DNA from 2 places in the Mesorhizobium sp. CO1-1-8 genome. Region 1 is predicted to be linked to the other one. Evidence: predicted binding sites of a transcription regulator. Region 1 holds the regulator's gene; the other holds the start of a gene.
What was found. The regulator LexA, encoded in region 1, represses DNA repair genes until DNA is damaged. The targets are predictions, from matches to a motif close to TGTTCNNNNTGTGTTCNG.

Region 1 (5,024 bases):
CGAAGCGATGGATGCCACGGATCCGCTGCGGGCCATGCGCGACCGTTTCATTCTGCCGGAGGGGGTGATCTATCTCGACGGCAATTCACTGGGGGCAGCGTCGAATGCCGTTTTCGGCGAGCTGCAGCAGGCGGCGACCCAGGAATGGGCCCAGGATCTTATCCGAGCCTGGAACACGGCGGGATGGTTCGAGATGCCGATCGAACTCGGTGGCCAGATTGGACGCCTGATAGGAGCCGCGGCCGGCCAGACCGTCGTCTGCGACACGACGTCGACCAACATCTACAAGGTGCTGCATGCAGCGCTGGAGATGCGGCCCGGCCGGTTGGCCATCGTCGCCGAGGGTGACAGTTTTCCCACAGACCTTTACATCGCCGAAGGCGTGGCCTCGACCCGGGATGGCGTCCTGCTGCGCCTCGCGGGTATCGACGCGCCGACCATCGAAGAGCTGATCGACGAAAACGTCGCGGTGGTGCTGGTCAACCACGTCAACTACAAATCGGGTGAACTGCGCGACATGGCGGCGCTGACGCGCAAAGCTCATGCGGCCGGAGCGCTGATCGTCTGGGATCTTTGCCACACCGCCGGCGCCCTGCCCGTCGAGCTCGATCACGCAAATGCCGATTTCGCCATCGGCTGCACCTACAAGTACCTCAACGGCGGTCCGGGAGCGCCGGCTTTCATCTATGCCGCGCAGCGCCACCACGGCGATATCACCCAGCCACTTAGCGGCTGGTGGGGCCATGCGCGGCCCTTTGCCTTCGAACGGGGTTATGTCGCCGGCACAGGCATCCGCCGCTTTCTGTGCGGCACGCAGCCGGTCCTGTCGATGCGGGCGCTCAAAGGTGCGCTTGCCATCTGGAACGACGTCGACATGGCGGAACTGCGAAAGAAGAGTGTCGCGCTGACCGAACTGTTCATCCAGCTCGTCGAAGCCAAGTGCGGCGCCTACGGTCTCACGCTGGAGACCACCCGCGACGCGACCAGGCGCGGCAGCCAGGTGTCATTCCTTCACGATCATGGCTATCAAATCATGCGGGCGCTGATCGAGCGCGGGGTGATCGGTGACTTCCGCGCCCCATCAACCATCCGTTTCGGCTTCACGCCCCTCTATGTCGGCTACAAGGATGTGTGGCTGGCGGTTGAGGTGCTGGAAGACATTCTGCGTACGGGCGCATGGAAGGACCAGCGTTTCGCCGTCAAGGAGGCCGTTACCTGACGCACCGATCCCGGCGATCCGCCGTCGCTGCCCTCTCTGCCTGGCAGATGACGGAGAACTGAATTTCCAGCCGCAAATGCCAGCCGAAGTTGGCGTTTTGGCTCCGTTTCGTTCACGGCAAACGAGTGCCCCGAAGGTCGCTATCGTCCCTTGTCGATGTCGATCGACAGGTAATGCCAAGCCTTGCTAGAGGATAAGCCACAGGTCATTAACCATAATAATTTCAATATGAGCAACGCATCGCCGTGGTTGGCGCCCATCGATCGCGACCCGCTGGCAACCGCCAAATAATTTCAGCGGCCTTAACAAATTCATTAAACTTTAAACGGTTGCAGAACACTACTGGAACAGATAGTGTTTGTTCTGGGTTTGTTTTTCGATTCTGGTTTCAGGTAATCTGGGGGCCGCCATGCTGACACGCAAGCAACATGAACTGCTGATGTTCATCCATGAACGCCTGAAAGAGAGCGGCATTCCGCCCTCCTTCGACGAGATGAAGGAGGCACTCGACCTTGCCTCCAAATCCGGGATCCATCGGCTGATCACGGCGCTCGAGGAGCGCGGCTTCATTCGCCGGCTGCCCAATCGGGCACGCGCGCTGGAAGTGCTGCGGTTGCCGGACTCGATCGCGCCCGGCCTCAACGCGGCAAAGAAGTTCTCGCCAAGCGTCATCCAGGGCAGTCTCGGTCAGGGTGGTGCTCTTGGCCGGCAGATCAAGCCGGCGCCTTCGCGGATGCCCTCGCCTGGCAATGACGACGATGCGGTCTCCGCCGTGTCGATACCGGTGATGGGCCGCATCGCCGCCGGCGTGCCGATCGATGCCATCCAGCATCAGACGCATTCGATCTCGGTGCCGCCGGACATGATCATGGGCGGCGCGCACTATGCGCTGGAGGTTAAGGGCGACTCGATGATCGACGCCGGCATCTTCGACGGCGATACCGTCATCATCCGCAATGCCGACACGGCAAGCCCCGGTGAGATCATCGTGGCGCTGGTCGATGAAGAGGAAGCGACGCTGAAGCGGTTCCGCCGCAAGGGCGCCTCGATTGCGCTCGAAGCCGCCAACCCGGCCTATGAAACCCGTATTTTCGGCCCGGACAGGGTCAAGGTGCAAGGCAAGCTCGTTGGCCTGATCCGCCGCTACTGAGGCGGCTGCGGGTTGGCCACTGGCTTCTCGGGTTTCTTGAAGGGTGCCAGCCCCCGCGCCTCGCGAGAGTATTTGCGTTGCGTGTGCCAGGGCCGATATGGGCTGTCCACCGCGAAGCTGATCGTCGCCGGCGTGGTCGCCGATTGGCGATCGAAGAAGATCGCGGCGCTTCCTTTGCGAGCCAGTTGCCGCTTGGTGATGACGAGAACCAGCGGGTTGTGACAGGCGTCATAGGCGGTGGCGTCATTGATGACGATCAACTCGGCGAAGCCGCAGGCTTTCCAGGTGTCCTTGCGGTCCTCGACATAGGCAATGATTGCACCGGACATGTGCCTGGCCACGCAAACGCCTGAGGAGCAATAGAACGGCGATCCCGGCGGTAGCTCAACGGCATCCGCGACGTCGAATTGCCCGTCGCTGTTGTCGAACACCTCCGGAACGACGATGGTTTCTGATGTCAGCGCGCGTTTCCAGTTGTCGACGGTGAATTCGTTCGGCCGTTCCCGGCTGACGGCAAGCTCACCGCCACCGATCGGCAACGCCACCAGCCGGGCGTCTTCCGAGATCAGCACATCCGGCGTGCGCGTATCCGAGACGGTCAGCAGGCCGGCAATCGCGAACGGAAGAGCCGCAAGCCGCAGCCATGTCGTCGTCATCGTCGCAATGACCAGGGCAATCGCCACCAGCAGGACAGACTGCTGCGAAATCAATCCGACCCCATCGACCGGCGAACGCTCGGAAATCCATCCGGACATGGCGATCATCGCCGTCAGGCCCTTGCTCATCACATAGAGAAAGGGTCCATCAGCGCCGAATGGCATTGCCAGCGCGCTGAGCACGGCGAAAGGCATGACAACCAGTGACACGATCGGCATGATGGCCAGGTTGGCGAACAGGCTGAGCGGCGACACCCGCTGAAAATGCCAGATGGCAAACAGCGTCGTGGCGCTTCCGGCGATGATCGAGGTCATGGCAAGGCCGGTTGCCGCCAGCAGGACTTTTCGCGTCAGGAAACCGGGCATGGATCGCTTTGGCGGCGGCGGTCTTGCTTTTCCCGCGCGGTGATCCGACCAGCCGGCATAGGCGCCGACCAGCGCCGCGGTCGCGGCGAACGACATCTGGAAGCTCGGGCCGACAACCTCGTGCGGCGACACCACGATGACGGCGATCGCCGAGATCGCCAGATTGCGCATGGTGAGTGCTGCTCGATCGAACAGCACGGCAATCAGCATCACCGCCAGCATGATAAAGCTGCGCTCGGCGGCAACGACGACGCCAGAAATGATGAGATAGGCGGCGATCGAGAACAGTGCGGCGGCAGCGGCATACTTCTTGACCGGGCGACGCGCGGAAAAGTCGGGAAACAAGGCGAAGGCGCCGCGCAGCAATCCCATGATGGTGCCGGCGACCAGCGCCATGTGCAGTCCCGAAATGGAGATGATGTGGTAGATGCCGGTACGTCGCATCGCCTCATTGATGTCATCGGGAATGCCGGCGCGCACGCCGACGATGAGCGCCGCGGCGATCTCGCCTTCGGCGCCGCCGACGCTCGCCCTGATATGGTCGGCGATGCCTTCACGGGCATTTTCCACGCTAGAGGATATTCGGGCTGACAGCGGCATGTCGCCATCATCGCTGACGACAAGCTTTGGATTGCCGAGAAAGAACCCGCTTCCGCCGATGCCGGCAAAATAGCTGTCGAAGGAGAAATCATAGCTGTCCGGTCGCACCGGCCCGGTCGGCGGCAAAAGCTTGGCATATCCAGTGATGAGGGAGCCGGCGGTCACGTCAGCCGGGATCTTGCGTGCCGAAAGCCGCACCCGTTCCGGCGCATAGCGCAGTTTCGGCCGGGCGGTCGAGGTCACGTCGATGGTCAGCCGGATACGGCCGCTCTCCATACGGTCGAGCGAAACGACGCGGCCGGTCACCTGCGTCGAGATTTCCGAACCGAGCATCTGCGTTCCCGCCCGCCATGTCTCGACCTTTGCAGCGAGCAGGCCGAGCGCGCACAAAAGTGTGGCCATGGCGCACAGATGCGTCTTTGGCCATGAACGCGAGACCAGCGCGCAGATCCCCGTCAGAATGACAACCGCGACAGGTCTCGCAAAGTCAGGTTCCGCCGCCAGCGAAAAATAGCCAATCGCTCCGATCGCCAGGCAGACCGGCACCAGCAGGAAGGCTACACCCCGGTCGAGTTCCAAGCTCGCCGCCATGTTCACGCTGTGGCGCAGGCGAGGCAGTGATGTCAGGCCGATCTGCCGGCGCACGCGCACGATCCTGCCGGTTTCGGCAACAGGAACAGAGGCAGCGACATCCGTTTGCAAGGGCGCCTTGCCGGGATCCGGCACCAGGGGTGACGGCGGCGGCAATGAGGCTGGCAGAGGCACAAACAGGGACCGTTCGCTGACGCCAATGGCAGCGTCCTCGCCCCGATCCGAGCCCCAGCCTCGTCCAGCCATCGGGTCTGCCCCTTGCGCCCTCGACACCCTATGCTACATGAACGCGCAAAGCGCGAAAGTCCGCGCGACCGCACCCCGCTTCAGATGGTTTCCGAGAGTTCCATGTCCGACAAGGTCGTCACCCGTTTTGCCCCTTCGCCCACCGGCTATTTGCACATAGGCGGCGCGCGCACGGCGCTGTTCAACTGGCTGTATG
Region 2 (5,024 bases), on a different contig from region 1:
ACGACCTCGCCAAGATGTTCGAAAAGGTCAAGGCAGGCGGGTGAGTTGAGGTTCTTCCCTTCTCTCTTTCTGGGGTGAGCAGCCGGTTCGCGTAAGCGAATTCATCGTGCCAGTGGCACGATGAAAGGCCGGCGAACGCCGGGACGCTGCGAAGCAGCGGGGACCCGGCAGGGTGGATCGACTAACCACGCCCGGCCCTTCGCAGGGCCAGGGCGTTCGAAGCTCGAAAAGCCAAGCAATTGGCCTTTCGTCCGCTGCGCGGACCGCTTCTCACCCCACAAGGGGAGAAGGGAACAAGACGAGGACGAATGGATGGACATGCTGGACGAACCGGCTGGGAAGCCGAAGGACGATGCCGATGTGCGGGTCGGCCGGCGCGTGCGGGCGCTGCGTCTCGAGCGCAACCTGTCGCTGGCCGATCTTGCGGCAAAGGCCGGCGTGTCGATCGGGGCACTGAGCCAGATCGAGCGCGGCATGTCCTCGCTGCGCGTCAAGGTGATCTGGCCGCTCGCCGCTGCCCTCGACATCGAGCCGTCGGCGCTGATTGCCGACGGCAACGATGCGGCCAACGATCTCTATTGCGTGCGCGCCGACAAGCGGCGGCAAATCCCGGTCAAATCGGAAGGCATTGCCAAGGCGCTGCTGTCACCGCCGGGCGCGACGCTGACCGGCATGCTGGTGACGGTGGAAGCCAGCGGCGGCACGGCCGAGGCCTATGCGCATGCCGGCCATGAATTCGGCTTCGTGCTGACCGGGGAGGTCGAACTGGTGGTAGATTCGACAAAATACGTGCTGAAGGCTGGCGACAGTTTTGCGTTCAAGAGCACGCTTTTGCATGCCTTCCGCAATCCGGGCGCCGAGCGCTGCCAGATCCTCTGGGTCAACACCACGAAGCCCTCCGAGGTTCGCGATGGCGCCTGATCCACTCGTCCGGCTGCAGGCGGTCTCGAAGATTTTTCCTGGCGGCATCGTCGGGCTCGACGCCGTCGATCTTGACATTATCAGCGGCGAGTTCATCACGCTGCTCGGGCCGTCGGGTTGCGGCAAGACCACCAGCCTGCGCGTCATCGCCGGCTTCGAGAGCCCGTCGAGCGGCAAGGTGTTGCTCGACGGCCGCGACATCACCGTCCTTCGCCCCTTCGACCGGCCGGTCAACACCGTTTTCCAGGATTACGCGCTGTTTCCGCACATGAATGTTGCCGAAAATGTCGGCTTCGGCCCGTCGCTGCGCAAACTGTCTGGCGCCGAGCAGGCAAAGCGCACCGGCGAAGCCCTCGATATGGTCGGTCTTGCCGACAAGCTTGGCGCCCGCGTCTCCGAACTGTCGGGCGGCCAGCGCCAGCGTGTCGCGCTGGCGCGTGCCATCGTCTGCGAACCACGCGTGCTGCTGCTCGACGAGCCGCTGTCGGCGCTCGATGCGCATTTGCGCGAACAGATGCAGGTCGAACTGAAGCGGCTGCAGTCGCGGCTCGGCACCACCTTCGTCATGGTCACACACGACCAGACCGAAGCCTTGTCGATCTCCGACCGCATCGTCGTCATGAACAAGGGCCGCATCGAGCAGATCGCGCCGCCGGCCACCCTTTACGACCGGCCCGCCACGAAGTTTGTGGCGAGCTTCATCGGCACCATGAATCTCCTGCAATCTCGGTTTGTCGGCCGCGATGGCGATCGCCTGCGTTTCACCGCCGGCACCCTGCAGCTGGAGGCTATTTCTGAAACCGGCGAGGCGCCTGCCGAGGGCGCCTCCCGCACCATCGGCGTGCGTCCGGAGGATCTGCTGGCGATGACCGAGGCCGCGCCCGGCACCGCGCCGGCACGCGTCAACAGCATCGTCTTTCACGGCCGCACGCTGCGCCTGCATGCCGAACTCGGGCAGGGCGCACCTGTTGTCATCGATGCGCCGCGCCAGGCTGAGGGTTTTCAATTCAGCGCCGGAGACGTGGCGCATATCAGCCTGCGCCGTGGCGCCAACTGCCCGGTGCTGCCAGGCTAGTTTTGTCGACGTTAAATAGCCGGAGCACACGTTCGCGCCGCGCGGTGGCTACAAGCTGTCTGTCAACGGCCGGGGGTATGCCGACTGATTTTCGGGGAGGTCAAGGGCATCGGCTACGGCGCAGGGTTCGCCCCCTGCTCGAAAAGCTTCCTCTACCGTTAAATTTGCAGGCGCTGATGCGGAAACCATTAGCGCCGGTTTTGTTTTCACTTGATTTGTTCGCTTTTTGTTCTAGATTTCTCGGCTTGATACAATCTGCCGGACGAGATCGGTTGTGAGTGGGCAATTTTCATACGGAACCGCGAAGAACGGTCAGACCTTTTTCCAATTTGAAGGACAGAACCCGATCCGGGAGCCGCATCTGTTCTACGGATTTCTCGTTGAAGACCCGGTCAATGCCATGCTGCGGCGCAGGGCTGAGCACTACAATCAGGAACTGAGATTGCGGGGATGGCTGACGCCAACCGATCAAATGCATATGTCCCTGATCGGCCTTGGCGACGGCAAACAGAAGCGTGTGGTGGAGATCGCCCGCCAAGTCGGCTTGCTGATCCAGGCCACACCATTCGATGTTTGCTTCGACCGGCTGTCGGCTTTCGGCGGCGGGGCGCTGGTGCTTCGCAGCAGCGACCATTCGCCGACTTTGCAAGCCTTCTGGCGCAAGCTCTCTGCCGTGATTGACGACAGCCCGCTAAAGCCATTCATCACGACCTCGCTGGAGCCACATGTCACGCTGCTTCGCGACAGGAGGGGCGTTCCGAAAGTGCGGGAACAGATTGTTGAGCCGATATCCTGGACAGTGCGGAGTTTTTCGCTGATCCGCAGCCACCAGGGTGAATACAAATGTCCGGCGACCTGGCAATTGACCGGTCAGGACGATTCCCTAGCCGTCATGTGAGAAATCGTCGTCACATAGCCGCTATATCAGTCGTCCTGACACGGCTTGTCAGCTGTAGTGCCGGCAAGGGTGGCGGGCCGGTAAGCGCTTCCCTATTTGCAATGCGTCTGAACAGGAGGAACACAAATGACCATCGCGGAAATTGCCAAGGATTTCACCGAACTGCTCAAGCAGGGCGATAACGAAGCTGCTGCCGAGAAGTACAACGCCGATGACATCGTCAGTCTCGAAGCCATGGCGGGGCCGATGGCCATCTCCCATGGCAAGGAGGCTCTCAGACAGAAGGGCCAGTGGTGGCAGGAGAACAATGAAGTGCATGGCGGGTCGGTCGAGGGTCCCTATGTCAACGGCGACCAGTTCGCGGTGCGCTTCAAGTTCGACATAACGCCCAAGGCCACCGGCGAGCGTGTCACCATGGATGAAGTTGGCCTCTACACGGTCAAGAACGGCAAGATCACCGAAGAGCGCTTCTACTATTGAGGCTGCCGCCGGCTTCCGGCTCACGTCGCTGCTGCATGATCTGGAAATTAGACGGCCAGGACATTGTCCTGGCCGTCGTGTGACACGGAGATATGGCAACGGCTCTGGCAAAGCGGGAAGGGCGGTTTTAGTCTGTGGAACGGATTCGACAGTCAGCCAAGGAAGCGCGCTTTTGACGATCACCATGTACGGCATCACCACCTGCGACACGGTCAGGAAGGCGCGCGTCTGGCTGGAGGGCCATGACATAGCCTACCGGTTTCACGATTTCAGGGTAGAGGGACTGGACGCGAAGCGGCTCGATGGCTGGGCGGGCAAGGTCGGCTGGGAAAAGCTGCTCAACAAGGGTAGCACCACGTTCCGCGAACTGGCCGACAAGGACAAGCAGAGCCTGGACGAGAAGAAGGCCAAGGCGCTGATGCTGGGCAAACCGACCATGATCAAGCGGCCGGTTCTGGAGGTTGGCGACCGGGTTCTGGTTGGATTCAAGGCTGATGTTTATGAGGCGGCGGTGAGGTAGCGTAGCGAGACGGCGACGCTGCCAATCTCCCCCGTAAGGGGGGGCGATCGGACGTCGCCGCGGCTTTCGCCAATCTCCAGCGCAGGAAGGCAAGTGCCCCTTAACCCGTTTTGGAAAGATACCCCGCCAGCGCCACCGCATTGTTGTGCGCCTCGTCATGCGCGCCGTAGAGCAGCGTCACTCGACCCTTGCCGAGGAGGGCGCGCAGTTCTGCCACGGCCTCGCCATTCCCATCCAGCTCAACCCGATACCGCTTCTGAAACTCCGCCCAGCGCGCCGGCTCGTGGCCGAACCATTTTCGCAGCTCGTCGCTCGGCGCGATATCCTTCAACCACAGCGTCAGTGCGGCGCCTTCCTTGCTGACGCCGCGGGGCCAGATGCGGTCGACCAGCACCCGCTGCCCGTCGTCGGAAGCGGGTGGCTCGTAGATGCGCTTGACCGCCAGGTCGAAGGTCATCGGCCCCTCCGCAAGCGGCTCAGGCCCACTCGCCCTTGCGCATGACGGGCACGCGGGCGCCGTCCTTGTGGACACCGTCGATGTCGATCTTGTCCGAACCGATCATCCAGTCGATGTGGATGAAGCTCTTGTTGCCGCCGCGCGCCGCGATCTCGTCCTGGCTAAGCGAGGCGCCGTCGACGAAGCACTTCGAATAGCATTGGCCGAGCGCGATGTGGCAGGCGGCGTTCTCGTCGAACAGCGTGTTGAAGAACAACAGCCCGCTCGCCGAGATTGGCGAGGAATGCGGCACCAGCGCCACCTCGCCGAGGCGGCGCGCGCCCTCATCGGTGTCGAGCACTTTCTTCAGCACGTCCTCGCCCTTCGAGGCCTTGGCCTCGACAATCCTGCCCGCTTCGAAACGAACCGAGATCTCGTCGATCAGCGTGCCCTGGTAGGACAGCGGCTTGGTCGAGGAGACATGGCCCTCGACGCGCCTTGCATGCGGCGTGGTGAAGACCTCTTCGGTCGGGATGTTGGGATTGCAGGTGATGCCGTTCTTGGCGGTCGAGGCGCCGCCCATCCATTCATGGCCGTCCGCCAGCCCAATCGTCAGGTCGGTGCCCGGTCCGGTAAAGTGGAGCGCATGAAAATTATGGCCGTTGAGCCATTCGGTGCGGCTGCGCAGCGCTGC

Region 2: the regulator LexA is predicted to act here: its motif matches at 2,213-2,230, upstream of LB558_RS05000 (2'-5' RNA ligase family protein).

Annotation. Positions count from the first base shown of each region.
Region 1 covers NZ_JAIUGZ010000010.1:173,355-178,378, reverse strand. The annotation lists gene kynU (kynureninase) at 1-1,219, shown strand, start outside; gene lexA (transcriptional repressor LexA) at 1,629-2,369, shown strand; gene LB558_RS20630 (ComEC/Rec2 family competence protein) at 2,363-4,828, opposite strand; gene gltX (glutamate--tRNA ligase) at 4,931-5,024, shown strand, end outside.
Region 2 covers NZ_JAIUGZ010000002.1:344,335-349,358, forward strand. The annotation lists gene LB558_RS04985 (ABC transporter substrate-binding protein) at 1-44, shown strand, start outside; gene LB558_RS04990 (cupin domain-containing protein) at 313-921, shown strand; gene LB558_RS04995 (ABC transporter ATP-binding protein) at 911-1,996, shown strand; gene LB558_RS05000 (2'-5' RNA ligase family protein) at 2,271-2,894, shown strand; gene LB558_RS05005 (nuclear transport factor 2 family protein) at 3,021-3,374, shown strand; gene LB558_RS05010 (ArsC family reductase) at 3,547-3,894, shown strand; gene LB558_RS05015 (DUF488 domain-containing protein) at 3,995-4,351, opposite strand; gene LB558_RS05020 (aminopeptidase) at 4,371-5,024, opposite strand, start outside.